4 regions of the Blautia stercoris genome follow, and region 2 is predicted to be linked to each of the others. Evidence: riboswitches for the same ligand, from Rfam matches in the RefSeq annotation. Region 2 holds a riboswitch; each other region holds the start of a gene.
What was found. A riboswitch is a leader RNA that binds a small molecule or an ion and turns the genes downstream of it on or off. The one in region 2 is predicted to bind cobalamin.
Positions count from the first base shown of each region.

Region 1 (7,534 bases), 1.1 Mb from region 2:
AGCGCTGTTTTTGCAAGTAATTCAAGGGTTTTATCATTTTCCACATCATGTCCGCAAAGTACACCGCAATGACCATGAGAGGTATATTCACACATACATACATCGGTAATCAGATACATATCCGGAAACTGTTTTTTTGCTTCACAAATGGCTTTTTGTACAATTCCGTCTTCTGCATAGGCCTGGCTTCCTACTTCATCTTTTACATCCGGAATTCCAAAAAACATTACTTTATCAACTCCTGCTTTCTGCAGGCGTTCTAATTCATAAGGCAGGCGGTCAATACTATAACGATACTGTCCTTCCATAGATGGGATTTCTTCTTCTATGTTTTCTCCCTCTTTTACAAATAATGGGTAAATCAAAGAACTTTTATCCATTCTTGTCTCGCGTACCATCTTACGCAGCGTTTCACTTTTTCTTAATCTTCTTGGTCGGATTGTCATATCCATGAGGTCTTCACTCCTTTATTTTACTTATCGGGCACTCTCGAATTCTGAGAATATCCTATTTTTTATTTAAGTCTACAACCAAATCTGTCACGCTGTCAATGGTTGCCTCTTTTGCCATAAATGTCTGCATGCCATAGCTGTCGGCTTCTGCTTTGGTCTGTTTCCCAATGCAAGCAGCTCTTACTTTCTCAAAATCAAGCCCCGAAACTGCATTCACAAATCCTCTTACTGTTGAAGCACTTGTGAATACTGCGGTCTGAATTTCTCCATTTTCAAATAAATTCTTAATGTCAATGATTTCCTGTTCTTCATAAAAAGTATCATAAGTCGGTACATCATTTACAATAAGCCCCGGCTTCTTTGCTAACTGTGCTAAAATCTCTTTTCCACCAATTTTTGCTCTCGGAATCAGAATTTTTTCTGTTCCCTCACAGGCTTCACACAACGCTTTTCCAAGAGAATCTCCATCAAATACAGCCGGCATCAAATCTACAAATAATCCTCTTTCTTCTAAGGCTTTTCTTGTTCCTTTTCCAATGGAAGCAATTTTTACCTGCCCCAATTTACGGACATCCACACTATTCTGTTTCATTTCATCAAAAAATATTTTAACGCCAATTGGACTGGTAAACGCAATCCACTGATAAGAATCCAGTTCTTTCAATGCCTCTTTTAACAAACTCTGGTCTTCTAATGGCTCAGTACGAATTGCCGGAAGTTCCAGTACTTCTGCTCCTAATAAACGCAGTTTATGTGCCATGGAAGAAATCGTCTCTTTTGGTCTTGTCACAAGTACTTTACAGCCAAAGAGTGGAAGTTTTTCATACCACGCAAATTCATCTGCAAGGGCACATACTTTTCCGACCACAATAATTGCCGGTGTCTCAATTCCCTGTTTTTTCACTTCTTCTGCAAGGGTACTGACAGTTGCCACAATTCTTTTTTGACCTGCTGTTGTTCCTTTTTGCAAAATTGCAGCAGGCATCTCTTCATCCATTCCTGCCTGCAAAAGAGAATTACAGATATCTTCTAAAGCACTGACTCCCATTAAAAATACCAATGTCCCTTTGGTATTTACTAAGGCTTTAAAGTCAATATCATAAGTGTCGCCCTTTTTCTTATGTCCCGTAATAATATGCAAAGAAGAGCAAAAATCTCTGTGTGTTACAGGGATTCCGTTATATGCCGGAACTGCAATTGAAGAAGTCACACCCGGCACAACTTCATAAGGAATTCCCTCTTTATGAAGCAGTTCCAATTCTTCTCCGCCTCTTCCAAACAAAAATGGGTCTCCACCTTTTAAGCGCACCACACGCAGTCCTTTTTTTGCTTCTTCTGCAAGTACCTGATTAATCTGTTCCTGTGGCATGGTATGATGAGAAGCACGCTTTCCAACATTAATCAGACGTACTCCCTTTGGAATTTTAGAAAGCACCCCCTGTCCAACCAGACTATCGTATACCACTACTTCTGCATTTTTTAATACTTCCATTCCTTTTAAGGTAAACAGTCCAATATCTCCAGGACCGGCTCCTACCAGCCATACTTTCCCCGGATGTTTTAACTGCTTAGCCAGACGGATTCCAAGTTCTTCTGCTTCTTCCCTTTTTCCTCTAAGACTTGCTTTTCTCCATGCACCACTTTCTTCTTCATAATACAGACCGGTCAAAATTATTTTGTCTTTTTCTACTTTTGCATGTGCTGCGACCGGAGAAGAACAACCACCATCTAAGTAACGCACAAAGGCACGCTCTGCAAGTGCTGCACATTCACTATCCTCATCATTATAGCCATCCAGATAAGAGTAATCCTCATCCTTTCTTCCCTGAATTGCCAAAATCCCCTGCCCTGCTGCCGGAAGCACTTCTTCCGGTTCAAAATAACGGCTGATTCTATTTTCCAGCTTCAGACGTTTCAATCCTGCTGCTGCAAGTACAAGCGCACTATATTGTCCTTCATCTAATTTCTTAAGCCTGGTCTGTACATTTCCTCTGACACTCTTAAATTCCATATTCGGATACAGCTCTTTTAGCTGAAGAGTTCGTCTGAGACTTGAACAGCCAATCGGTTTTGATTCATCCAGTTCTTTGATCCCTTCCGGAAGTACCAGTACATCTCTTGGGTCTTCTCGTTTGGAAAATGCTAAAAGCGGAAGTTCTTCCGGTACTTCCATCGGCATATCCTTTAAGCTGTGTACCGAAAGCTGACTCTTTTTTTCTAACAACGCCTTGTCAAGTTCTTTGACAAACAGCCCTTTTCCTCCCACTTTATCTAACGTACGGTCTAATATCTTATCTCCTGTAGTTTTCATTGTGAGCAGTTCTACTTCACAGTCTTTATTATAAGAAAGGATATAATCTCTTACCATCTCACTTTGAATTACTGCAAGCCGGCTCTCACGGCTGCCAATTATCACTTTTTTACTCATGCTTTTCCCCTGCTTCTTCTATCCATTTTTGCATTTCTTTTCTCACATTTTTTGTTTTTGCAGGATTTCCTGCACTATTTAATCCAATCACTGTTTCTTCTTTCTGAAGAATTGATGGAAAATAAAAATCACATTTCATTCGGTTGCTTGCTGTATTGACTGAAATCCCAAGACATTTACATGCACTGTAAACATCATTGTTTACCTTTTCATTATTTGTCGCAGAGAGCACTAAATCTGCATCATATAAGTCTTCCCTGTCATACGCTTTTTCTTTCCAGACCAGTCTGCCCTCTTTTGCCAGTTCTTTTATCCTTTCACAGGCATCCGGTGCAATCACCTCAATTGTGCCGGCAAAGGAAAGCAAAGTTTCGATTCTTCGTTTTGCAATATTACCTGCGCCAATCACAGTTACTTTTTTCTGTGTTAAATCCACAAACATCGGAAAATATTTTTTTTCATCAGCTTTCATATATTTTTTCCAGTCCCTCCACACAGTCTAAAAATGCTTCTTGTTCCAGAGAATCACGAAGCCCGAAAATCATTTTATTTACCACTTTTCCGGCAGCCGTATCAATCGCTCTTAAAAGGCTTTCTCTGTCTTTTTGTTCCATTGGAGTCTTTTTTAAAATTTTGGTAATTCGTAAGTTTAAATCCTCTACGGCATCGGCTTTAATCTCTTCAATCCTCGGGAAAATATCTCTGCCATTAAACCAGTCATAAAATTCTTTCATCTGGTCATCTAAGATTTCTCCTGCTTTTTGCATACTCGCCTGAAGTTTTGGAGACGCTGCATCAATTCGGAAACTGTCAATATCATACAAGGAAACATTCTGTAATTTTCCTACTTCAGGGTCAATGTCTCTTGGAACAGCCAAATCAATCAAAACGACAGATGCTGCATCTAACTTAATTTCCTCAAAGTTTTCTTTTGTCAAGGTATAATTCGGACTGGCTGTTGCTGAAACAACCAGATCACAATCAGGAAGGAGTTCCATTCGTTCTCCATAATTAATGCGTTTGCATCCCTGTGGGATGTTTACAACACCACTTCGATACTGACGTACGGTTACGGTTACGTCCGCTCCGGCTTCTTTTAAGGCAAGTGCCGTCACTTTTCCCATTTCACCATTTCCAATTACCATACAGGTTTTTCCCTCAAACGAAAATCCCTGATTTTTTAAGCGTTCCATTGCCTGATGAATCACAGAAGTATTGGCTCTTGAAAACGTTACTTCTGTTTTTACTTTCTTCGCCGCTGTAACCGCCATACGAAACAGTACTTCAAGTACGTTATCTGTACAATAGGCATCTCTTGCTAAAGTCAGCGCATCTTTTACCTGTGTAATAATCTGATCCTCAGCAAGAATCTGTGATTTCAATCCACTGGTTAAATAAAACAAATGCCGAACTGCCTCTTCATTTTCACGTTTCATAAAATAATCCTGATACTCATCTTTTTCCACTTCTTTTTCTTTGCATAAAAAATCATACAGAGAAATTTCTTCGTCATCCTGCGTGCTGACCCAAACTTCCATCCGGTTACAGGTGGATAAAATAATGCATCCTAAGATACCATGTTCTTCTTTTAACTTTTTCATTGCCTCTATTGCTCTTTTCTTTGTAAAAGAAAACTTTGCACGGATATCTACAGATGCTTTGCTGTGATCGATTCCAATCATGGAAATACTCATTTTCTCTTCACTCCGCCTCTTATATTTTTAAGCTTTTTCTCGCTTATCCTTGGTTCATCTTAGCACAGAATGTACCTCGGTGCAACCTAAGGTTTTTTGTCAGTTTTTGCCTAAAAATGAATTGACAAATGCTTTGAGAAATAATACAATGGACAAAGAATTGAATGTACACAGGTGTCCGTTTTTTTCGGAATAATAGGAAAGCCGGGTGCAATTCCCGCACGGTCACGCCGCTGTAACTAGCAGAGCACATTTCATCATTGCCACTGGGGAACCGGGAAGGCGAAATGCTGCAATGACGCTTAAGTCAGAAGACCTGCCTGCTGCATACGATTTACACATGGTTACGAACGATGGCCTTGTGTAAGAATGAAAACACTCTACACAGTCGTAGTCTGTTTTTTATTCTCAACTTGGCCTGCCGGAATTCTTCCGCAGGTTTTTTTATTTTAAATCTTTATCACGTTAAAGGAGTCATGAAAATGAACAAACAACAAAAACACGTCATCGCATTTGCTACCGCATTTGCACTTATGTTTGGTATTGTTCCAAACGTAGCAGCTATGCATATCATGGAAGGCTATCTTCCTGCAGGATACTGCGTTGCCTGGGGAGTCCTTTGTCTGCCATTTCTTGCAGCCGGATTTTTCTCCATCAAGAAAACATTAAATGAACACCGCAACCTGATTACCTTATTGGCTATGTCCGGTGCTTTCGTATTCGTTATCTCTTCTTTGAAAATTCCTTCCGTTACCGGAAGTTGTTCTCATATGACAGGAACCGGTCTTGGCGCTATCTTATTTGGACCAAGTGCAGTTTCCATTCTTGGAATTATTGTTTTATTATTCCAGGCAATCTTACTTGCACACGGCGGTTTAACTACAATCGGAGCAAACACGTTCTCCATGGCAATTGCCGGACCATTTGTAACCTTTGCAATTTATAAAGTCTGTCAGAAATGCAAAGTAAATAAAATGGTTGCTATTTTCTTATCTGCAACTTTAGGAGATTTATTTACTTACTGTGTAACTGCAGTTCAGATGGCACTTGCTCATCACGCTGATACAACCATTTTAAATGCAATGGGTAAATTCTTACTTGTATTTGCACCAACTCAGGTACCGCTTGCAATTATCGAAGGTATCTTAACTGTATTAATCATTATGGCACTTGAAACTTATGCAAAACCGGAGCTTCGTGCAATCGGATTTATGAAGGAGGCAAAATAATATGAAAAAGAAAGTCATTACCTTATTGGTTATTATTTTATTAATTGCCTTTATTCCATTATTTGCTTTAAAGGATGCTGAATTCGGCGGATCTGATGATGCCGGAAGCCAGGTTGTTGAAGAAGTCGACTCTTCTTTCCAGCCAATTGCAGAACCAATTTTAGAAAAAATGCTTGGACATGAACTTCCGGGCGAGGTAGAAAGTTTACTGTTCTGTGTACAGTCTTCTATCGGTGTCGGCGTCCTTGCTTTCTTCATGGGACGTTTTGTAGAGCGTAAAAAGCTTGGAAAGGGTGAATGATTCTTTCGCCTGTCACAAGAAAGGAGTCTTGAATGATTACAATTGATAAACTTTGTTATACTTCCAGACTCAGATATGAAAATGCCGCAGAAAAATTCGCTTTTGCCGTGATTACATTAATTATCTGTGTAATGAGTCGTTCCATGGTAATTGCAGGAATTGTTTTAGCAGTAACGGGGATTCTCACTGTATGGAAAGGTGGAATCCCCCTTTTTCGCTATCTTCATTTCTTAAGTGTTCCACTGGCATTTTTATTTTTGAGTACACTGGCGATTCTTGTAAACGTGAAACAAAAACCACTCGATTTATTTGCTATAAAAATCGGAAACTGGTACTTAACCGGAAGCACGTATGGCGCACTTTATGCCCTGCAGTTAATCCTGACTGCACTTGCTGCTGTATCCTGCCTGTATTTCCTTTCTCTGAATACACCAATGCCTGATATTTTAATGGTACTTGATAAGCTTCACTGTCCAAAACTTTTAATTGAATTAATGCTTTTAATTTATCGCTTTATCTTCGTGCTTTTAGACACTGCTTATCATATTTCTACTGCTCAGGACTGCCGACTCGGAAACTGCAACTATAAAACTTCGCTAAAGTCTTTTGCAGCAATGTGTTCTACCCTTATGGTGCGGGCAGTAAAACGTTCCAATGCCCTTTATAACTCCATGGAAACCCGCTGCTATGATGGCACGATTCGCGTTTTAAATGAAAATCAACCACCGAAAAAACATGTAATTTTTTTGATTACACTTTTTGAACTGTTTCTTTTAATTCTTTTTATCTGGAGGAAATTTTTTGCATGAACAATAATGATATCATCTTAAAAGCAGATAATTTGTATTTTTCTTATGATGATGAAAAAACACACTCTTTAAATGGTCTTTCCCTGGAGATTCCAAGAGGCCAGAAAATTGCATTTATGGGTGCAAATGGTTCCGGGAAATCAACTTTTTTCCTCTGCTGTACCGGAATCCACAAACCAAGTTCGGGAACTCTTTATTATAACGGGGAACCTTATTCTTATGACCGTAAAGGGCTTCTAAAACTTCGAAGCAAAATCGGAATTGTTTTTCAGGACCCCGACAATCAGCTCTTTTCTGCGAGCGTATATCAGGAAATTTCCTTTGGAGTATTAAATCTCGGATACTCTGAGGAAGACGCCAAAAAAGCGGTTGAAGATGTAATCGCTGAGCTTGAAATTACACCATTTCGTCATAAACCTACTCATGCTTTAAGCGGGGGACAGAAAAAACAGGTTTCTATTGCTGATATTCTTGTGATGAAACCGGATATTATTATTTTAGATGAACCTGCTGCTGCTCTTGATCCGAAACATACTACTATGGTAAATCAAATTGTAAATCGCATGACGAAAGCCGGAATTACTGTTTTCATGGCTACCCATGATGTCAACTACGCTTATG
Region 1 covers NZ_BAAHYF010000001.1:616,854-624,387, forward strand. Annotated here, with positions in the region: gene hemB (porphobilinogen synthase) at 1-452, opposite strand, end outside; gene cobA (uroporphyrinogen-III C-methyltransferase) at 508-2,028, opposite strand; partial or broken gene hemC (hydroxymethylbilane synthase) at 2,023-2,880, opposite strand; gene ACYQ2D_RS03050 (precorrin-2 dehydrogenase/sirohydrochlorin ferrochelatase family protein) at 2,873-3,352, opposite strand; gene hemA (glutamyl-tRNA reductase) at 3,342-4,574, opposite strand; cobalamin riboswitch at 4,729-4,912, shown strand; gene ACYQ2D_RS03060 (energy-coupling factor ABC transporter permease) at 5,057-5,803, shown strand; gene ACYQ2D_RS03065 (energy-coupling factor ABC transporter substrate-binding protein) at 5,805-6,104, shown strand; gene cbiQ (cobalt ECF transporter T component CbiQ) at 6,137-6,913, shown strand; gene ACYQ2D_RS03075 (energy-coupling factor ABC transporter ATP-binding protein) at 6,910-7,534, shown strand, end outside.
Region 1: another riboswitch for cobalamin. It lies ahead of ACYQ2D_RS03060 (energy-coupling factor ABC transporter permease); the one in region 2 lies ahead of ACYQ2D_RS08240 (DUF2284 domain-containing protein).

Region 2 (7,534 bases):
CAATAGTAACTTCAAACGCTTCTTTATCTTCTTTCATCTGTTCTAATTTGTCCCAGATTTCCATGTCTGAGTCACGGAAATTGCTGAAAGAAGCTTCGATTTCCTGTGCAAAATCATCCATTGTTTCCTGTTTTTTTATTTCTTCGCTCATGATGCTACCTCCATTAATACTTCCTTAAATAAAATTGAAAAATAGGAAGCTTTTTGTTTTCGATTATAGCACAGGAAAGTGAAAATCTGCAATGGAGTAGAGAGAATGTTGAAAGATTTGTTGATTTTGTCGGGTGGGTTAAGGTAAGATAAGAAAGACTAAAAACCGATGTAGATAGTTCTGACAAAAAGCCAGAATAGAAAGAGAGAAAGACCGATGGAAATCAGAAAAGCAAAAATAGAAGAACTCGATGAAATTATGGAAATTTTTGAACATGCACGTCAGTTTATGGCGAAGAACGGAAATGCGTCCCAGTGGGGAACAACTTATCCGGAGCAGGAAATCGTAAAAGCAGATATCAAAAAAGAAGAGTGTTATGTGTGTGTCGAAAATGGTGAAATCGAGGCAACGTTTGTATTTTTTATGGGAAAAGTAGAACCAAATTATGTGGATATTTATGACGGAGAGTGGAAAAATGAAGCTCCTTATGGTACAATCCACCGCGTAGCAAGTCGCGGAAGAGTTCCGGGAATCTCAAAAATCTGTATGGATTTCTGCAAATCACAGATTTCGAATCTGCGTGGAGATACTTATAAGGATAATATTGTAATGCAGAAAGTATTTGCCAAAAATGGATTTGAAAAATGCGGTACGATTTATCTTGCTGGAAAAAAAGAAGATGGAAATGCACGAATTGCCTATCAGTTTGTGGGTAAATAATTGCACGCAGAAGAAAAATGGGATATTATATAGAGTAGAAGAAAAATTTGAAATAGAAAAGAATTTGGAATGTAAATATAAGAAAGGGAAGCACACAACATGGCGAAACAAGAAAAAATCTATATTTTAGGACATAAAAATCCAGATACCGATTCGATTTGTTCAGCGATTGCTTATGCAGATATTAAAAATCGTTCGAATGATGGAAGAAAGTATATTGCAAAACGTGCAGGTCAGATAAATGAAGAAACAGAGTATGTTTTAAAACGTTTTGGCGTTGATGCACCAGGCTATCTTCCGGATGTCGGAACTCAGGTAAGAGATATGGAAATTAGGGAAACTCCGGGAGTTCCGCACAGCATTTCCATTAAGGATGCATGGGCGATTATGAAAGAAACCAATGCGGTGACACTTCCTATTACAAAAGAGGACGGACAGTTAGAGGGACTGATTACAACCGGAGATATTGCAAAATCTTATATGGATGCGCATGATAATTATTTCCTTTCCAATGCGAGAACCCAGTATCGAAGTATTGCGAATACAGTAGAAGGAAAGATTGTAACCGGAAACGGACATGGATATTTCTTAAGAGGAAAAGTTGTAATCGGTGCGACACTTCCGGAAAAACTGGGAGAGTACTTAGAAGAAGATGATTTGGTTATCTTAGGAGATAGATACGAAGACCATTTATGTGCGATTGAAGAAAATGTAAGCTGTATTATTGTGTGTAACAATGCGGAAGTTGCAGAGGATATTCAGGAAGCAGCAACGAAAAATGACTGTGTAATTATCCGTTCTCCGCTTGATACCTTTACGATTGCGCGTCTGATTAATCAGAGTATTCCGGTCAAACACATCATGAAAAAAGATAATCTGATTACCTTCCAGACCGATGATTTTACAGACCAGATTAAAGAGGTGATGGTAAAGAACCGTCACAGAGCCTTCCCTGTAGTAAATAAACATGGAAAATATATTGGAACGGTTTCCAGACGAAATTTGCTGGGAATGAAGAAAAAAGAAGTGATTTTAGTAGACCATAATGAACGTTCCCAGGCAGTTGATAATATTGAGGCAGCGGAGATTCTGGAAATTATTGACCATCACAGAATCGGCTCTATCGAAACCATGTCTCCGATTGTCTTTCGTAATCAGCCGGTGGGCTGTACTGCGACGATTATGCATCAGATGTATGTGGAACGAAATCTCGAAGTTTCTCCGGCAATCGCAGGGCTTTTATGCGCAGCGATTATTTCTGATACGCTGATGTTTCGTTCGCCGACCTGTACACACAGAGATAAGATGGCAGCAGGAGCACTTGCTTTAGTAGCCGGTATTAACATAGAAGAATTTGCCAAAGAAATGTTTACGGCAGGAAGCAATTTAAAGGGAAAGACAACAGAGGGAATCTTCTATCAGGATTTCAAACGTTTTACAACCGAACAGGTAAACTTTGGCGTAGGACAAATCAGTTCTATGAATCAGGATGAACTGTTAAGCTTAAAGAAACGTCTGATTCCATTTATGAAAAAAGAATGTGGAAAAAATGGAATTACGATGGTATTTATTATGCTTACGAATATTTTGGAGGAAACATCAGAAATTATCTGTTATGGAGATGGAAGTGGCAGATTGGTTGAGGATGCCTTTAATGTAAAAGAAGAAAATGGCGGATATATTCTTCCGGGAGTCGTATCAAGAAAGAAGCAGTTAATTCCGGAATTTATCACTGCCTTACAGCAGAATAGCTAAAAGAGAAAATCTCGAAGAAATGAAAAACAGAAGAAGGGGAAACACATGGGAAAAATTGAATGGAAGCCTGGAAACATGCTTTATCCTCTGCCGGTTGTAATGGTCACGGTGGCAGATGAAGCAGGGAATGATAACATTATCACGGTAGCATGGGCGGGAACGGTCTGCACCAACCCTCCTATGGTATCAATTTCGGTAAGACCGGAGCGGTATTCTTATACAATGCTATGTGACACAAAGGAATTTGTCATCAATCTGACAACCGAAAAACTGGTTCGCGCAACGGACTATTGTGGTGTAAAATCAGGAAGAGAGGTAGATAAATTTAAAGAAACAGGACTCACCAGAGAAAAAGCATCTCATGTGGGTGTTCCGATGATTAAGGAATCTCCGGTCTGCATTGAATGCAGGGTCAGGGAAATCAAAGAACTGGGAAGCCACAGCACATTTGTTGCCGATGTGCTTGCAGTCCATGTAGATGATAAATATATGGATGAAAAAGGAAAATTTGATTTAGCACTTGCCAATCCGATTGTATATTCTCATGGGGAATATTATGGACTGGGCAAAAAACTGGGAACTTTTGGATACAGCATAAGAAAACAGAGAAAGAAGAGACAAAAGAAATGAGTAAAGAAAATATCGTTTTAATTGGCATGCCTGGAGTTGGCAAAAGTACAGTAGGTGTTATTTTGGCAAAAGTATTGGGATATCAGTTTATTGATGCGGATTTAGTAATTCAGAAAAGAGAAAACCGCCTGTTGCATGAAATTATTTCAGAAGAAGGTTTGGATGGCTTTTTAAAAGCAGAAGAAAATGCAAATGTATACATTGCGCAAAATGAAGAAAAATCGATTGTTGCGACAGGTGGAAGTGTTGTGTATTGTGAAAAAGCGATGCAGGAGTTGAAAAAAACAGGACGAGTTATATACTTGGAGTTGGAATATGACCAGCTGAAAAAGAGACTGGGAAATTTAAAAGGTCGTGGTGTGGTATTAAAAGATGGTCAGGATTTAAGAGGGTTATATGAAGAAAGAATTCCGCTGTATGAGAAATATGCGGATTTGACAGTTAATGAAAAAAATCTGGATGTAGAACAGACTTTACAGAAAATAGTTGACAGACTTTCATTATAACTGACAAAATGAGGAATTGCAAGCAGTAAATCTAGGCAAAAGACGATTTTTTGTTTACAAACCCGGTAAGATGTTATAAGATAAGGGTTGACTATTATGAAACTTTGAAAATCAGGTTATGAATTTGATGATAAGAATGACAAAAACAGGCATCAGATACATGAATAAAAATATAGAGGTGTGTATATGGAACAATATGTAATCAAAGGCGGTAACCCGCTCGTTGGTGAAGTTGAAATCGGTGGAGCAAAAAATGCAGCACTTGCGATTCTGGCAGCGGCAATTATGACAGATGAAATGGTTTATATTGAAAACCTTCCGGATGTAAGAGATATCAATGTATTACTCGAAGCAATTAAAGAAATCGGAGCAGTTGTAGAAAGAGTCAGTCCGACAGAAGTAAAAATCACAGGTTCTACTATTTCTGATATCAGTGTTGAATATGAATACATCAAGAAAATCAGAGCATCTTATTACTTATTAGGAGCACTGCTCGGAAAATATAAATCCGCAGAAGTTCCACTTCCGGGCGGATGCAATATCGGAAGTCGTCCGATTGACCAGCATTTAAAAGGATTCCGTGCACTGGGTGCATCCGTAGATATTCTTCACGGTGCAGTCGTTGCAAAAGCAGAGAACTTGACAGGAAAACATATTTTCCTGGATATGGTATCTGTAGGTGCTACAATCAATATCATGATGGCAGCTGCAATGGCAACCGGAAATACCATTATTGAAAATGCAGCAAGAGAGCCGCATGTTGTCGATGTGGCAAACTTCTTAAACAGCATGGGAGCAAGTATCAAGGGTGCAGGTACCGATGTAATCCGTATTCAGGGTGTAGAAAAGTTACATGGAACAACTTATTCCATTATTCCGGATCAGATTGAAGCCGGAACATTTATGTGCGCAGCCGCAGCGACCAGAGGCGATATCATGGTAAAAAATGTAATTCCGAAACATCTGGAAGCAACAACTGCAAAATTAGAAGAAATCGGATGTCAGGTAGAAGAATTTGATGATGCGGTGCGTGTAGTGGCAAACAAACGTCTGACTCGTACTCATGTAAAGACTATGCCATATCCGGGTTATCCAACCGATATGCAGCCTCAGTTTGCAGTCGCACTTACTTTGGCAGAAGGAACAAGTATTGTAACAGAATCTATCTTTGAAAATCGTTTTAAATATGCGGACGAGCTTTCTCGTATGGGTGCCAATATCAAAGTAGAAGGAAATACAGCAATCATTGATGGCGTGGAAAAACTGACAGGCGCAAGAGTCAGCGCACCAGACCTTCGTGCAGGTGCAGCACTTGTAATTGCCGGTCTTGCGGCAGAAGGATTCACAGTCGTAGATGATATTGTTTATATCCAGAGAGGATATGAGCGATTTGAAGACAAATTAAGAAGCCTTGGCGCTGAGATTGAACGAGTATCCAGTGAAAAGGAAATTCAGAAATTTCAGCTTAGAATCGGCTAAAAACCAGTAAAATAGCATAAAAAATAAGAAAAACGGTTTGGAATAAAATCCAAATCGTTTTTTCCTTGACAATGTTTAGCACCTGTGCTATGGTAAGTGCGTGTATAGATTTCATATCAACTTATTAAGTGCATCACAGACATTTTCCCCTCTTTTTTTGTCCGTGGTGAAAAGGGAATCAGGTGAAAATCCTGAGCGGTCCGGCCACTGTAAGCAAGGAGCGAAGCGCAAGAATCCATTGTATTAGAGCGTACGAGAAGGAGCGCCAAGCGTTGATAGGCAAGTCAGGAAACCTGCTTAAGTAAGTGAAAGGTTGAAACTTCCGAAGAAAGTTTTCCATCCATGATATCTGATATGGAACGCCTTATGCTTGAAAAAGCACGTATCAGAAGAACGGTACATTCTGATACAAACTTAGAGGAACCTGTGTACGGAATTTATACATCCTTTACTTTGAAAGGGCAGGAGAATTCCAAAAGCTGTATTCGTACATAAAACCTCCGCAAAAAATATGTATGATTGGTCAATACAGGTGGAGGAATTCCTCCTGCAAAAAGTTAAAATAGACAATAAAAACAAAGCTGTTATAGATAATAGTATCTTATCTGTAACGGCTTTTTTTGGTATAATAGAAAAAGTTAGTAAAGGTATTTGAAAGGGGAAATTTAAGATGAAAAAAATAGAAATGGAAAAACAGGCAAAAGCATTTGGATTTGCAACAATGAAATTTATGGAAACAAAAGATCTGGAGTTTGAACATGAATTTCGACAGTTTTGTGAGATGAATGACTGTGGGAATTATGGAAATAATTATGCCTGTCCACCGCTTTGCGGAACACCGGAGGAAATGGAGCAAAAGGTAAGAAAATACGAACATGCGTTGGTTTTTCAGTCAAGAACTCCGGTTCAAAATATTTTTGATGATGCAGAAACAAAAATTATTAAGAAGATGCATACAAACAAAACCTTACATGCGGTAGAAGAATTGAAAGAGCAGGGTCTGCCTGATAATGGAATGTTTATTATGTGCGGACCATGTAATTTCTGTGAGGAATGTAAAGCAAAAGCAAAAGAACCATGTGTAAATGAAAATATGCGTTTTTCATGTCTTTCTGCTTACTGTATTGATGCAGGAAAGATGGCAAGACACTGTAAGATGAACATGGAATGGAATGGAGATGTGGTTTCTTTTTTTAGTTTGTATGTTTTTTAAGTAAAAGGGTATGGGGTGTATATGAGACAAGAACTGAATTTAACACAAACGCAAAAACTATCGGAAAAGATGCTTCAATCCCTTCAGATTCTTCAGATGAATACGCAGGAATTAGAAGAGTACCTAAAAGAAAAAGAATTGGAAAATCCATTGATAGAATTGGAAGAAAATAGTAGTGATTCAGAAGAAAAAAATGATTTTCAAGAGAAACTGGAGTGGCTTGCCAAATCGGATGAACAAAACCGCATTTATTATCAGGATGAACAAAATGAGCAAAGAGAAGAACGGGAATTTCTAGAGAAAGAGAGAGGACTTCCTGAATATGTACTTTCTCAGTTGATTCCATTTTTTAAAACGGAGAAGGATTCGGAAATTTATGAATTTCTGGTATATTCTCTCGATGAACGGGGATATCTTATAGATAATGTAGAGGAACTTGCGGATAAATTTTTTCTGTCTGTAGAAGAGATGAAAGTTTACATAGACAGGCTGAAAAAATGTGACCCGGCGGGAGTAGGAGCGGCAGATTTACAGGAATGTCTGTTACTGCAACTCTTGCGCAGGGAAAATGAGAATCAAATTGTAAAGCAGATAGTAGAACATCATTTGGTAGAATTAGGGAAAAATCAGATTCCACAGATTGCAAAAGCGCTTAAAATTTCACGTGATGAGGTAGTAAGAGCTTGCGAAGAGATTCGGAAGCTGAATCCAAAACCTGCGCAGGGATTTGCTTCGAAAAATCATTTGAGTTATCTGGTTCCGGATGTGACGGTTGTAAAATTTAAAGAATATTTTGAAATTATTCTGAATGAAAAAAATGCTTACAACAAACCATTTAGCTCTTATTATCTGAGTCTGATGAAGGAAGACAGCTCTATAGAGGTAAAAGAGTATCTTCAGGAAAAATATAAACAGGCGCAATGGATTTTTCAGTGTGTTGCTTCTAGAAAAGATACCATGATGAAGATATGTAGAATTCTGGTAGAAGAACAAAAAGAGTTTTTTGAAAAAGGAAGTGCCTATTTGAAGCCGCTTCGTATGCAGGAACTTGCAAAAAAAGCAGGAATTCATGAATCGACA
Region 2 covers NZ_BAAHYF010000001.1:1,704,145-1,711,678, reverse strand. Annotated here, with positions in the region: gene ACYQ2D_RS08270 (S1 RNA-binding domain-containing protein) at 1-151, opposite strand, end outside; gene ACYQ2D_RS08265 (GNAT family N-acetyltransferase) at 368-871, shown strand; gene ACYQ2D_RS08260 (putative manganese-dependent inorganic diphosphatase) at 971-2,626, shown strand; gene ACYQ2D_RS08255 (flavin reductase family protein) at 2,672-3,256, shown strand; gene ACYQ2D_RS08250 (shikimate kinase) at 3,253-3,762, shown strand; gene murA (UDP-N-acetylglucosamine 1-carboxyvinyltransferase) at 3,949-5,241, shown strand; cobalamin riboswitch at 5,352-5,556, shown strand; gene ACYQ2D_RS08240 (DUF2284 domain-containing protein) at 5,912-6,454, shown strand; gene rpoN (RNA polymerase factor sigma-54) at 6,476-7,534, shown strand, end outside.

Region 3 (7,534 bases), on a different contig from region 2:
CATTGATTTTCTATCAAATGTTAATCTGTCCGTACACTAATTATCTGCTTCTTGTGCGTACACCGGATGCATTTACATAGTAGTTTCCAATCCATGTATTGGTTTTCATAGCACCATCATTGGCTCCGCCAAAGTAGTACCAGTTTCCACCAATCTTCTGCCATCCGGTTTTCATAACACCATCATTTGCTCCGCCGAAGTAATATTTCTTTCCGTAGATGGTCTGCCAGCCGGTCTTCATTGCTCCATCATTGGAATGACCCAGCCAGTAATATTTTCCATAAACTTTCTGCCAGCCGGTTCTCATTGCTCCGTCGCTTCCAAGCCAGTAATACTTGTTGTAAACTTTCTGCCAGTATGTTTTCATAACGCCGTCCGTTCCAAACCAGTAGTATTTACCATCTACTGACTGCCAGTAAGTCTTCATTGCGCCATCGTTTCCAAGATAATATTTCTTGCCATCGATCGTCTGCCAGCCGGTCTTCATTGCTCCGTCGCTTGCATTTCCAAGATAGTATTTCTTGCCATCAACGGTCTGCCAGCCAGTCTTCATCGCTCCATCATTGGCATTTCCAAGATAGTATTTCTTGCCGTAAATAGTCTGCCAACCGGTTCTCATTGCTCCGTCGCTTCCAAGCCAGTAATATTTGTTGTAAACTTTCTGCCAGTATGTCTTCAAAATTCCGTCAGTTCCAAACCAGTAGTAGTTTCCATCTACTTTATACCAGTAAGTTGCCTGTGTACCATCTTCTTTGTAGTAATATTTCTTACCGTCGATGGTCTGCCAGCCTGTTTTAACAACCAGTCCATCTATTGCTGACTGAAGTTTTTCAGTCATTTCGGCAACCTGTTCTTTGGATTCTGGATTTTCTGCTACCGCTTCTGCTTCTGCAATCACATCCTGTAATGCATTGTAAGATTCATCTGTGTATTTGGAAGCATCTGTTGCTTTTGCTGTTTCAATTAAATCCTGAAGTTTGTCTGTATCAATTGCGGAATTTCCAACTGCAATCATGTAAGCAGAGTCATTCTTGAAGTAAATGGTACCATCTTTGTCCACAGCTACGCTGGAGATGCAGTATTGTTTGTGTTCCGGTGTATACAGAACCTGACTTCCTTCATCCGGTTCTGTCATGCCAGGAGCATCTTTTACCACCCAGAGATTTCCGCTTGGTCCGTTTGTTGCAAAGTATACATAGTTATATCCTTTGTAACCTGTTGATACAACACCTGAAGTCTGAGGATAAGCATCTGTGTATACTACATATTCAAGACTCATTGCACCTGTTTCCTCATTAATATCTACAACTGAGATTCCATAAGTTCCACTGAAATTTGAACCGTAAGAAGAACCTACATAACAGCGACCATTTGCGATTGCCGGAGTACTTGTGCTCATTTTTCCGATTTCGATTGGCTCGATCAGATTTTCTGTATCAATTGTTCCGTCTTCCTTCAGGTTATAGGAATACAGATATCCACCTTTTGATGTAAAATAAATTCTTCCGTCATAATAGGAGATATCTGAACGGATATCGCCATGATGCGGACCGACTTTCTGAACTACTTCACCAGTCAGCTTATCAAAGCAATATACATAAGAAGAATCACTTGTTGAATCGGATTCTCCATCATCGCTTCCTACGATTGCGTATTTATCAGTTACATAAGCACCTGCCCAATAGAATCCACCCTGTACGGCATAAGTCCAGGTTGCATATTTTGTTTCTGTCGGATTATCTGGGTCTTCATCTGTTGCAGAAACACATACGAAGTTTGCATCTTTTGTTTCACTGTTCCAGAATCCTGTATAAATATATCCATCAGAATACTGAATCGTACAGTTTGGCTGTCCTCCAAGTGTATCTTTAAATACCCATAAGGATTCCAGAGTTTCTGCATTAAATGCCTGTACTGCTCCACCTGCAAGTCCGACAAAAATCATTCCACCACCGTAGCATGGAGGGTTGATTCCAAAACTACTGTTTCCTGCCATCGGTGCACTTGCAATGATATCACCAGTTTCTTTATTAATTTTAAGAAGCTGTTTTCCTGCATAGCAGTAAAGATTGTTGTCTACGATAATCGGAGAGCTGACTGCCCAGTTGCTGAACCCTTCTCCGACTTTCTTTTCCCATTTCTGGAATGCTGTTTCCGGTGTGGCTGCTGTCTTTGCACTTGTTACAGCCTGATTACTTCCATCTTTTCTAAATCCAGCCCAGTCACAGTCTAAATCTTTTAAGTTGCTGCTCTGCGCTTTTTCCAGAGAAGCTTTGATAACAGTGTCTTTCTCTACTGTAATCTCTTCATGTTTTGTTACATAACCGGTCTTAGATACCGTATAGGTATAAGTTCCCGGAAGAACTTTATAAATGCCGTCTTCTCCGCCTGCTTTGATTTTATCTTTGTCAATAACTGTGATAATTGCATCTTTCGGTTCTGTTTCAAAAGTAATCGTAACAGGTTCTTCTCTTAAGATAGAAACTGTATATTTACCTGCAACAGTATTTTCATTTCCTACCTCAATTTCTGTAACTACTTTTGCATCGTCTCCGGTTAAGGCAAGTGTGTATTCACCGTTTTCTGCTATCTTTCCGTTTACTTTAATTTCAGAATTGGCAGCGGTTCTTGCAGTTGCTTTAAATACTACGCTTTCTAATGTCTTAGGAACAACAATCGTATATTCTTTTTTTCTTGCATTGAAAACCGGATCTAATGTCACTTTTGTTCCATCTGCTTTTGTGACATTTAAACCGGAAAGGGTCGTCTCACGAATAATATGAACTTTATAAGTTTCTGTTTTACCGGTTTTTGAAGTTACATCAATTGACATTTCTCTTGCTTCAATGTCAGACTGAAGCACACGATTTACACCGCTAAACTGTGTAAATTCATTTGCCGGCATAGCTTTTGTTAAATCTTTTGTATAGTTATAGTTTTTGTAGTTTGCAGTAATTGTATTAACTTCTGCATCATCACTTAAAACCGGTTTTAAATAAAATGTATTTACCATTTCCGGTACTACAACGGTACATTCTTTTGTCTTTGCATCTAATTCAGACTGCATCGCATAAACATTTTCACCGTTTTTATCGGATGCAAATACAAACTCTTTTACCATAGGCTGTGCAGCACTTACTGTTACTTCACAACTTGCTTTGAATGTTCCTGCTGTTACAGTAATTGTAGCACTTCCTGCTCCAACTGCTTTTACAGTTGCGCTCTTGCCTTCACCTGTTACGGTTGCTACATTTTTATCATCAGATTCCCATTTAACATCTAAATCTTCTGTTGCATTTGCAGGTTCAAATGTTACATTTAATTTGCTTTCTGCATCTTCTTTTAAACTCAGGCTTTCTTTGTCCAGAGCAATTTTTGTCACTGCAATCTGTTCTACTGTTACTTTGCACTCTGCACTGACTACTGTACCTTTATTATTGGTAAAGGAAGCCTTGATTACAGTAGTACCTGGAGTTTTTGCTGTAATTTCGCCATTCTGTGCGTTTATATCAGCAACTCCTTTATCAGAAGATTCCCATGTTAAAGCCGGTGCCGTTTCACCTTTTTCCAGTTCTGGTGTATAAACCGGTGTCAGAGTTTTTACCGCACCCGGAGCCATGGAAATTTCAGTTCCCTCCGCAAAGGAAAGATCTGTTACGGTTGTACCGTTTGAAGTAACTTTTACATCGCAGGCTGCTTCAACGGTGTCTCCTAAGGTATTAACCATAGAAGCTTTAACGGTAGTTGTTCCTGCTGATTTTGGAGTTACGACTGCACCTGTTTCAGATGCTGTAACCGTTGCAACATCCTGATTACTGGAAGTCCAGTTTAATGCCTTTGATACGGTTGTCTGAGCCGGTGCTGTAAAACTTGTCAGTAAATCGATATCCGAACCAACTTCTGTTTCGATTTCTGTTAATGCAGCATCTGGCTGTTCCTCTGTTGAAAAACGAAGTCCTGTTACAGCATCCGTATCATAGTTAAGCTGGGTATTCCAGGAATCATCTGTGGTCAGACGACAGTCATTTGTCGGATTGTCTGACCAGTAATAAATCAGACGGCATCCATCCTGAAGCTGGGCAGCTCCATCATAACTACTCCATCCATTGGAATTAAAAGAGCCATCTGCGTACTGAACGATAACAGACCAGTATCCTTTACTCCAGTCACTCTGTAAGTCAACTCCGTCCTTATTTTTCATATCATCTGGGAAGCAGCTGCCTTCATCTGAAAAATGATAGTCAATCTTTGCTTCTTTTAATGCAGCCTTAATCTGGTCTTTACAGTTTTCAGCCACATAATAACTTTCCAGACTGTTTACATCAATATTAAGCGGCTGGTCTTTTAACCAATACACATATCCGGTATGTTCATCCAGATTTTTACTGTGATTTCCGGTATCGCCGATTACAGTTAAGGTAATGCCTGTATTTGTATCTGCTTTTGCAACAACCGGATACCAACCCGTTGCAACAGTTGATACAATCATTAACATCGCCATCAGCATTGCCAGAAATCGATTGTTCTTTCTCTGTTTCATTTTGTTTCCTCCTTCTTTTTATGCGCTTTGAGAGTGCATTATTTCTTTTGCGTTATATAAAAAAAGACCTTCCCATCAGGAAAGGTCTTCATTTATCCTTGTGTCTACTGTGTTATAATGAAATAGTTCATAACTATCCGCAGTATTTTTCACTCTATGTATTCTACTGCAAATTCAAACTTTTTACAGTATGCTTCTACTTTGCTGTCTTTTCTGCACCGTATCACCGTACTTTTGTTTACAATCCAGTCTCCGATAAATTCCGGTTCATGAGCAATCTCAACTACTTTCAGACGATGACATCCATGAAATGCCCATTTTCCTATCCGCTTCACACTTTCTGGAATTTTCACGGATTCCAGATTGTTACATTTTAAAAATGCACTGTCTCCAATCTCACGCAGTCCATCCGGAAGTTCCAGTTCTTTTAATGCTGTTTGATAAAATGCCTGAGAACCAATCTTCCGAAGTGCCAATGGAAATTCTACCTTTTCAAGATTTAAACATTTATAAAAGGCACGACTTTTAATTTCCTGGACAGACTTTGGAATCTTAATTTCCTTCAGACTTTCACATCCATAAAATACCTCTTCCGCTAGATACACACACGTTACACTTTCAGGAAAAGTCGCTGTTTCCAGTTTTTTACACCGAAAAAAAGCACCTTTTCCAATGTACTGCAGTTTTTTGGAAAATTCTGCTTTCCGAACTCTGATGCAACACGAAAATGCTTCCTGCTTAATTCTTTCTATGTTATCAAAACACAGCTCATTTAAAGCTGTACAATTTGCAAAGCTCTGTTTTCCGACTTCTGTTACCGATGAAGGAATCTGTACTCTTTTAATTTTTACGTTATTCATCAGTGCTTCATCTTCTATCTTTCTGCAATCCGAAGCCAGTACCAGTTCTTTTTCCCGTACTTTCTTTCCCTGTGCTCTGGTAAAAACATTTTTTTCTTTTGCTTTCCACGTTAATATTTGTCCCATTGTCTTATCCATTCTTTTCCTTTTCATCAAGCTAAATTGGTAAAGAAAAAGAAATCTCCCAGATCACGGGAAATTTCTTTCTTTACTTTTCGCATGCCAGAGTTGCTGTCACATATTTAAAATGTTTATTCACATACACAAAAATAAATTTACTTTCTTTTCCCGAAAATAAATTTAAATTTAAAAAACGGCAGTTTTCTGGCTTCACAACATCTGTGTTACAGTAGGGGAAACTGCGCCGGTTTCTCACCGAGCTTACCTTTTAACCTATCTTAAATCATTTTTTCTGTTTTCATTATTTCGTCAAGGACCGTTTTAAAACTTATTTATTTTCTGTAATTATACTTTATTTTTCCATTTTTGTAAAGCAAGTTTAAAACTTTCTTTTAGCAATATCAGACTCTTTATATACAACAAATTCTGTCGTCGTGATTATCATCTCGGTCACCGGAAAGTTAAATCGTCGGAGCAATTCCATCAATAAACTTTTTCACATAAAAAAGAGCTGCACCGATTGCCGGAGTGTACTGTCCATTTGTCCCAACTATCAGATTTTCTTTTGGAAACTCAAACGGAAGCGATAAATTGATCTGTTTTAACAGATAATTCAAATCATTCTCCATAAAATAGGGTGCCAGATACCCACTGATAATAATCGGTCCGTCAACGACCAGATTCAGATTTCTCATGGCAAATGCCAGATGTTTTAAATACTCTTTCCAGATTTGCTTTATATTCTCCTCTTTATTTTCTCTTAGTTTTTCAAAAAATTCCTTTATTGACATTCCTGCAATTTCAGACAGTGAATTTGCGGAACAATAGGTTTCCAGGCAGCCACGGTTTCCACAATAACACAGCGGTCCATCTGAATTAATGCAAATGTGTTCAATCACTCCGCTATGCATGAAACTTCCTTCATGCACCTTTCGATTTGTAATAATCGCTCCACCAAGGTTGCGATTTAATAAAAACACCACTGCACTGTCGAGTTCCGAATGATTCCATAATTCCAGATAAGCAGCCGCTTTTGAATCATGTACCAGACGGCATGGATAAGGCAGCTTAGAAGAAAAATCAGACAGACGCATCTTCACATTATTCATAATCGTACCATACATGACTCCGGAACCATCCGGAGAAATAATTCCCTGAGTTGCAATCGAAACACCAAGGATTCTTTCTTTCTGATATTTGTATTCTTCTATAAATTCATCTATTTTATTTGCTACCTTTTCATAATATTCTTCTGTATCGCTATAATCCAAATCAATGGTGTCTTTTGCAATCACCTTTCCATATAAATCAATTGCAACAATATAAAACATTTTTTTTAAAATTCCAATTCCTATTGAAATCCGGACATCTGATACAATCTGAATCACCTGTGCCTTCCTTCCACCCGTTGATTCGAAATAGCCATCTCTTTGAATCAGACCTTCTTCTTCAAGCACATTTAAATTTTGACTGACAGTAGACAGACCCATCTTTAAATCCTGCACAATCTGAAGTTTTGAAGTCTGTTTCGTACGATAAATATATTGATATACCTTTTCTTTATTAATCTGTTTTAATGTAATCGTAGTAACGCCTCGTTCGCTCATTTTGTCCTCCTTGCTTTTCCATACTTTTCAGTCATAGTTCCATTTTAATACAGTATACTATGAAACGCAAACAAGAATATTTTATGTGCATTTTAACCAAAATAAGTTTTAAAAAATTATTTTTTATGTCAATAGACATATTTTTTCCTCTTATTATATACTTCACTTACAGTTAAGTAATAAGCATAAGTGAAAAAGAAAAGTATTTTTTAAAATAAGGAGAGTTAAAATTATGGAAACTGTATTTACCGCAGACCCTGCCCGATTATTAATTGCTGCCGCCGCAGGTATTTTATGCCTATATTAACGAAAACGGACTGAATACAACTTCCGATACGATTCATTTTCTTCCATTCTGGGAAAATGGAGTACGCTTCTTCTATCCATAACTTTTTGATATGAATAGA
Region 3 covers NZ_BAAHYF010000002.1:202,953-210,486, reverse strand. Annotated here, with positions in the region: gene ACYQ2D_RS10735 (Ig-like domain-containing protein) at 41-4,540, opposite strand; gene ACYQ2D_RS10730 (leucine-rich repeat domain-containing protein) at 4,690-5,538, opposite strand; cobalamin riboswitch at 5,699-5,856, opposite strand; gene ACYQ2D_RS10725 (ROK family transcriptional regulator) at 5,982-7,127, opposite strand.
Region 3: another riboswitch for cobalamin. It lies ahead of ACYQ2D_RS10730 (leucine-rich repeat domain-containing protein); the one in region 2 lies ahead of ACYQ2D_RS08240 (DUF2284 domain-containing protein).

Region 4 (7,534 bases), on a different contig from region 2:
CAGGAACATAAGACTGCGAGAACCACTTATAATGGAAGCGGGGTTGGGCTTTCTATCGTAAAGAAGACCGTGGATCTGCTTGGAGGAAAAGTAGATTTTGTCAGTGAAGAGGGAAAAGGTACGGTGTTTACTGTGGAGCTTACCTTAAAAATTGACCAAACCTATGAAGCTGAAAAAGAAGAAGTTCAGAAGAGGGAAGAAGAGATTTCTATTTCGGGAATGCATATTTTGGTGGCCGAAGATAATGAATTAAATCTTGAAATAGAGACTTATATGCTGGAAGAACAAGGAGTTTTGGTCACTCCGGCAAAAGACGGAACAGAGGCAGTTGAGTTATTTGCAAAATCAGAAATTGGGGAATTCGATTTGATTTTGATGGATATCATGATGCCAAGAATGAATGGATATGAAGCGGCAGAAGCAATCCGGAAAATGGAGCGAAAAGATGCCGGAGAGATTCCGATCTTTGCGGTATCGGCAAATGCTTTTTCGGATGATATTGCGGCAAGTAAGAAAAGCGGAATGAATGAGCACTTGTCGAAACCGATAGATTTTGACGAGATGATGAAGAGGATTGGGAAGTATCGAAAGAAAGTAGAAAGAAATAGAAGTTAGCAAACTTTTGTAATCTCCCAAAACAGTCCAATATCAGGTGGTAAAAAGGTAAACACGAAAAATAGCAGGGTAAAGATAAGCAGGATAGAAAATGCGGTAGAAGAAGTTTCTTTCTTTGATTCCGAATTTCTATACTGCTTATTTTCGCTCCATAAAGCGAAGAAAACAGCAACAAAAAACAGTGCGATATTTAGAAAATCAATGGATGTTCCAATCACACCAAGCAGAGTATAAAAGACAACTACAATTAGCCCCATGCCAAGAAAGATTCCACAGGTTCGGACCTGTAAAAAGTTTTTGGGAAGCCTATCCCGAAAGAAAAAAAGCTCAAAAATAGTCAGAAAAAACATGGGAAAGAATAATAATTTTAAATGTTCCCAGGTAGATTCATTTACGGCAGAAAAAAGCCCGACAATGGCATTGTTTTGTGACCATTCGTAAGTAAAATGAAGCAGAGTGCCGAGAATGGAAATAAAAAGAAACCGATAAATATTTGTTTTTAAAGTCATAATAAAATCCTCGCAGTATCTAAGGTTTCTGATAGTATATGCAGATGGAGAAAGAGATATACAAAAAAGTAAAAATGATGTAGAAAAGAGATACTTGATATGGTATATTTTTTGATAGAAATCTGCAAAAATGGAGGAAAATGCAATGGATAGAAGCCAACCAATGGAATTAGCCAACATGTGTATGCTCTATGATGAGAAGGGACGTGTTCTGGTAGAGGAAAAAATACTCGGAGAAAATGAGAAGGGAATTATCTTTCCGGGTGGGCATGTAGAGCCGGGAGAATCTCTTAAGGATTCCGTTATTCGTGAGATGAGAGAAGAAACCGGTCTTATCATTTCAAATCCAAAGCTTTGCGGGATAAAAGACTGGATTCGGGAGGATGGAACAAGGTATCTTGTACTTTTATATAAGACGGATGAATTTACAGGAGAATTGAAAAGTTCAGAAGAGGGGAAGGTGTTCTGGGTAGAACGGGAAAACCTTTCATCTTTAAATCCGATTTGGAATTTGAATGAACTAATGGAAATTTATGAAACCGATGATTTCTTTGAATTTTTCTTCGCGTTTAAAGATGGAAAATACGAGGATGGAACGCTGGTAGGATAATCAAAGCGATAACCGGAAATTTGGGGAAAGAAAGACCGCTTGACAAACTCTATGATAAAGCGTACTATGAAAGAAATATGACAAAATTCAACAAAACAATGAAATAAAATAAATGAATCGATAGTACAAATGCATGAAAATCGGATGATTTTCGGAACGTGCGGTGAGATTCCGCAACAGACTTTATCCCTACTGTAATCAGGACGAAAACTGCGAATCCATTGGAAGAAATTTCTTCTGAGAAGGGCAGCAAGTAGGTTAGAACTGCGAGCCAGGATACAGGCATTTGGAGATTAAAACACAAAATTTGTTTCCGCAGGCATAGACGGAAACAAATTTTTTGTACGATAAATTTTTATTTTCATTGATTTTGAAAGCAGTTTTTTGAAAATAAAAATGAAAAGAGGGCAAAAGATGAAAGAAAAAAGAGGGGATGCTTTTTCAGATTGTCATCCGGCGGTGAACTTTTTCTGGTTTGCAGCAGTCATTTTGATAACAATGTTGAACAGCCATCCGGTTTTTCTGGGAATTTCGTTCCTGGGAGCATTTTGTTATGCATCCAGACTTCAAGGCTGGCAGAGAGTATTAAAATTTAATCTGCTTGCAACACTTCCGGCAATGATAATTGTGGCATTTATTAATCCTGCTTTTAATCATTATGGAGTGACGATGTTATTTTATCTAAAAACCGGACCGGTTACGTTAGAGGCAATTATATATGGACTGGTACTGGCATCGATGCTTTTTATTTCGATTCTATGGTTTTCCTGTTACAACAAAGTGATGACAACAGATAAATTTGTGTATCTGTTTGGTCGTGTGATTCCGGCACTTTCTTTGGTATTATCTATGGTATTTCGGTTTGTGCCGAGATTTGGACAGCAGCTGACCGTCATCCGAAATGGACAAAAAGCAATTGGAAGAGATGTAAAGAACGGAAATATTTTTAAGAAAATGCGTCACGGTATTACGATTTTTTCTGTATTGGTTACCTGGGCACTGGAAAATGCAATTGATACATCAGATTCGATGCGTGCAAGAGGATATGGCTTAAAAGGGAGAAGTGCTTTTGCGATCTTTCGATTTGATAATAGGGATGGGATTGTAACAGGCACTTTACTGGCATTGATGGGAGTGTATTTTGGTGGAATGGCAGCGGGCATTAGCTTTGCACAGTATGACCCACAGATTAAAATCGGCGGACTTCCGCTGACCCCCCTTAGCGTCATTATTTATGTGGCGTGGGCAGGATTTTGTTTCTTTCCTGTGATTTTAGGTGTGCTTGAGGATAGAAGATTTGAGAAACTTAAAAAAATGGCGGATATGGAGCGCAGGCTTCCATGGTATTTGACAGACCCGAAAAAAATGATGTGAGCACCAAAAATAAAAGAAAGCAGGTTATAAAAAATTGAATTGTATCGAAGTAAAAAACTTTAGTTTTCAATATCCAAAAGAAAACCATGTGGCACTTTATCAGGTATCCATGGAAGTAGAAGAAGGTTCGTTTGTTGTACTGTGTGGAAAGAGTGGGTGCGGAAAAAGCACTCTGCTTCGGCAGTTTAAAAGTGTGCTTGCTTCACATGGAGAAAAGAAGGGAGAAATTTTATACGGCGGGCAGAATCTGGAAGACGTGGATTTGCGGACACAAAGTGCAGAGATTGGATATGTGCTTCAAAATCCCGATAATCAGATTGTAACCGATAAAGTCTGGCATGAACTTGCTTTTGGATTAGAAAGCCTTGGCTATGATACGCCTACGATTCGGCTTCGGGTGGCAGAGATGGCTTCTTATTTTGGAATCCATTCCTGGTTTTTAAAAAATGTCAGTGAATTATCGGGAGGACAAAAACAGCTTTTAAATCTTGCCTCTGTTATGGCAATGCACCCGAAACTTTTGATTTTAGATGAACCGACTTCCCAGCTAGACCCGATTGCTGCTTCTGATTTCTTAGAAACTGTACGAAAAATAAACCGGGATATCGGAACGACTGTGATTTTAACCGAACACCGCTTAGAAGATGTTATTCCATGGGCAGATAAAGTATATGTCATGGATAAAGGAAGGATGATAGCAGACGGAACACCGAATGAAATTGGGGAGCAGTTAAGAACAATGGGACATGATATGTTTCTTTCTATGCCGGCACCGATGCAGATTTATGCCGGAACAAACAGTTCCCTTCGCTGCCCGCTTACCGTTAGTCAGGGACGACGCTGGCTGTCAGAGGAATTAGAGACAAAAAGTATAAAAATAAAAAAAGAAAGAAATCAGGAAGAGACAGCAAAAAAGAAGAATTCTATTTTTGGAAAACTTTCAAGTCTGAAAAAAGAACCGGAAAAAGAAATTCCGGAAATCCGAATCAAAGATGTCTGGTTTCGCTATGAACGGGATTTGCCGGATGTGGTAAAAGGGTTAAGCCTGGACATCAAAAAAGGAGAAATCTTTGCAGTGGTAGGAGGAAACGGAACCGGAAAAAGTACAGCGATGAGTCTGATTGCAAGAATTCGTTTTCCGTACCGTGGTAAAATCTATCTGGAAGGCAAAGAAATCGGAAAATACAGTGATGATGACCTCTATCATGGGTTCTTAGGAGTAATGCCGCAAAATCCGCAAAGTCTGTTCGTGAAGAAAACCGTAAGAGAGGATTTATATGAAGTGATAGATGGAAAACGGGAAAGAAAAAGTGAGGCATATCCAATTGAAATGAAGAAAAAAGATGCAGTTGAGGGAATTGTCTCGTTAACAAGATTAGAAGGGCTTTTAGACCGGCATCCCTATGATTTAAGTGGTGGAGAGCAGCAGAGACTGGCACTTGCAAAAGTACTTCTGCTTCGCCCGAAAATTCTTTTGATGGATGAGCCGACCAAAGGAATCGATAATCATTATAAAAAAGAACTCGGAGAGATATTAAGAAAATTAAGTGAACATGGTGTAACGATTTTGATGATTTCTCATGATGTAGAATTTTGTGCGCAGTATGCGGATCGTACCGGACTGTTCTTTCAGGGAAATGTGGTAACCAGTGAAGAATCGAAAAAATTTTTTGCCGGAAATAACTTTTATACCACTGCTGCAAACCGTATGGCAAGAAATTATTTTCCAAATGCGGTAACAGTAGAGGATGTGGTAAAAGCAATCAATCAGACAGAAGAGGAGGCGGTGTCGTGCTGAAAGAAGAAAAATTAGATGTCTTTCTGGATGCCTTTTTAGATGGGAAGAAACCGGCACAGGAAACAGACCTGGATTTCTGGGATGAGAAATCAGAACCGGAAAAAAACGATTTCTGGGAAGCGCAGGATGTACTGACAGCGCCAAAACACAAGGGAAAGCTGTCAAAACGTACGATTGCATCTATGTTTTTGATTTTAATTTTAATTCCGGTTACAATCTGGATTGGAATCACGCTTTTTGATGACCGAAAATATTTTGTCATCAGTCTGGCGATTGCAGTTTACTGCATGCTGCCGTTCTTTTTGATTTTTGAAGGAAGAAAACCGCAGGCAAGAGAACTGCTTACAATTGCGGTTTTGGTTGCAATTGCAGTTGCAGGCCGTGCAGCATTTTTTATGGTGCCAAGCTTTAAACCGGTTGTGGCTGTGACCATTATTTCAGCCGTCTGCTTTGGTGCAGAATCGGGCTTTTTAGTTGGTGCGCTTTCCATGCTTTCTTCGAATATGCTCTTTGGACAGGGACCGTGGACTCCGTGGCAGATGTTTGCTGCTGGAATTATCGGATTTTTGGCAGGTATTTTATTTCAAAAAGGCTGGTTGAAAGCACGTAAGATTTCGCTTTGTATTTATGGATTTTTAGCGACCGTGTTTATCTATGGAGGAATCATGAACCCGGCTTCCCTTGTGATGACCTCCTATGCAATTACCAAGCGAAATCTGCTGGCAATTTATATGTCAGGGCTTCCGGTAGACTTGGTTCATGCATCGGCAACGGTAATCTTTTTGTGGATTGCAAGTAAGCCAATGATTGAAAAACTGGAGAGAATCAAAGTGAAGTATGGAATGATGAATTACCAACTCCCATGCGGTGCATAGCTCCTATGGAAGTGGTATCTGGGTGGCAGCAGGACACTTTATAAGTCGTCTTTCGAACCTAAAAATAAGCTGTCCACCACCTGCCGAGGCCGTTCACGCGGCCGCTATCCCTTTTACGGAAATACTTAGGGGATTCAGTTCGTGGAATCCTGACACTTCAGGTGATGCGAGGAATGAAAAATCAGTTATGCTGTTCCATGCATCCGTTATGGCCTTGCGCATGATATTTGCGGCACCGTTGCAGTCGGCATTGATGATCATTCCGTTAAAGCAGCGGTAGAGACTGCGGCTTATGCGCCTGCCAGAAAATACTGCGTTTTCGGCATCAACGCCATAAACAGGAATGTAGTCCATTGCTGTTATGTCAGCCTGTGAGGTGTATGATTCTTCCTGCATGATTGTCTTTATTCCAGCATCAGATGCTTTGTAAATAATCATCTGTTTGAGCAGCCCTGTAGGTATTGAGACAAAGTTCTGGTTGTTCTGTGAACCCATGTCGCAGTCCTGTTTCCAGCGTTTGTTTTCGCCAAGAACAAGTGTACCGGCGTGATGTTCCATGCAGTAGTTTATAATGCTGCGGCTGATTTTATGGCACTGGTCCTTAATGAAATCGGCATGATGCCTGCTTAAGGCGCTCAGGTATCTGGAGCTGGCATGCATGTGTTCATGGCCTTTTGTGATAATGCTGACAGCTTTGGCTCTCTTTTTATGAAACCACTGGCACTCTGACAGAACCGCTCCGCCCTTGTACAGCATTGATGAACCATCATTGCATACGACAGCTGCGAAGTTGCTCACACCAAAGTCTATGGCGCATAGGTTGGGCATGTCTGTATTATCTGCGGCAAAATTTTCACTTTCGAGGGTAAGACACAGGATGTATCTTCCATAATAAGGCTTGATTTTAACCTCTTTGAGGACGGAATCCGCTTCTACATTTGAAAGATAAAGGCGTTCCTTTCTACCCGGGAGTTTTAAATTAACACCATGATCTGCGGGATATAATACAGCATCCTGATTCGTAATACCAAATGTGATAATATTACGCTTCTGGTAGTGCGGCATCTGCGGTCTTCCTAAAAACTTTGACGGATCCTGCTTGTAAGCCTTTAAGGATTTCAGCCAGTTTGAGAAATCGGTTCCTGCATGTTTGACAACAGCCTGTGCCGTCTGCATTGGAAGTCCTGCAAAGAAGTCAGGGTTATGCGTAACGCGCATCAGTTTCTCAAGGTGACCGTATGAAATGACCTTTTTCACTTTAACAGAAGGATAAGTCTGTTGCAGAAGATCTACTTCAGCAAAGACTTCTTTCTCATTGTCCGTACGAGAGTCTTTATCCCAGCCTGTGAAAATCTGTCTGATACGAAAGAGCGCAGCATTATACAACAGCTTTGCTTTTTGAGCATTGCTGTCGCAGTAATCATATATTAAGCTGTCCTGTGCTATCTGACACTGGATTACCTTATAAGACATATAGCTGCACTCCTTTTGTAAGTATTGAAAACATGGATTATCTCTGATATAATCATAGCAAACATATATTTGGATGTAAAGGAGAATTTGATCCTTATGAAAAAGAAAACAGGGTACGAATATTATACAAACAGGCACAGCTGTTTTTTATTGCAGTATCATATAGTACTTGTAACAAAATACAGACATCCGGTTCTTACCGGCGATGTAAAAACTGCTGTCTATGAACGGATTAATTATGTAGCTGAAAGCAGAGGGTTTAATATACTTGAGTTAAATG
Region 4 covers NZ_BAAHYF010000002.1:1,035,642-1,043,175, forward strand. Annotated here, with positions in the region: gene ACYQ2D_RS14570 (ATP-binding response regulator) at 1-615, shown strand, start outside; gene ACYQ2D_RS14575 (DUF6512 family protein) at 612-1,124, opposite strand; gene ACYQ2D_RS14580 (8-oxo-dGTP diphosphatase) at 1,270-1,734, shown strand; cobalamin riboswitch at 1,847-2,036, shown strand; gene ACYQ2D_RS14585 (energy-coupling factor transporter transmembrane component T) at 2,149-3,108, shown strand; gene ACYQ2D_RS14590 (ABC transporter ATP-binding protein) at 3,143-4,906, shown strand; gene ACYQ2D_RS14595 (ECF transporter S component) at 4,900-5,781, shown strand; gene ACYQ2D_RS14600 (RNA-guided endonuclease InsQ/TnpB family protein) at 5,875-7,254, opposite strand; gene tnpA (IS200/IS605 family transposase) at 7,351-7,534, shown strand, end outside.
Region 4: another riboswitch for cobalamin. It lies ahead of ACYQ2D_RS14585 (energy-coupling factor transporter transmembrane component T); the one in region 2 lies ahead of ACYQ2D_RS08240 (DUF2284 domain-containing protein).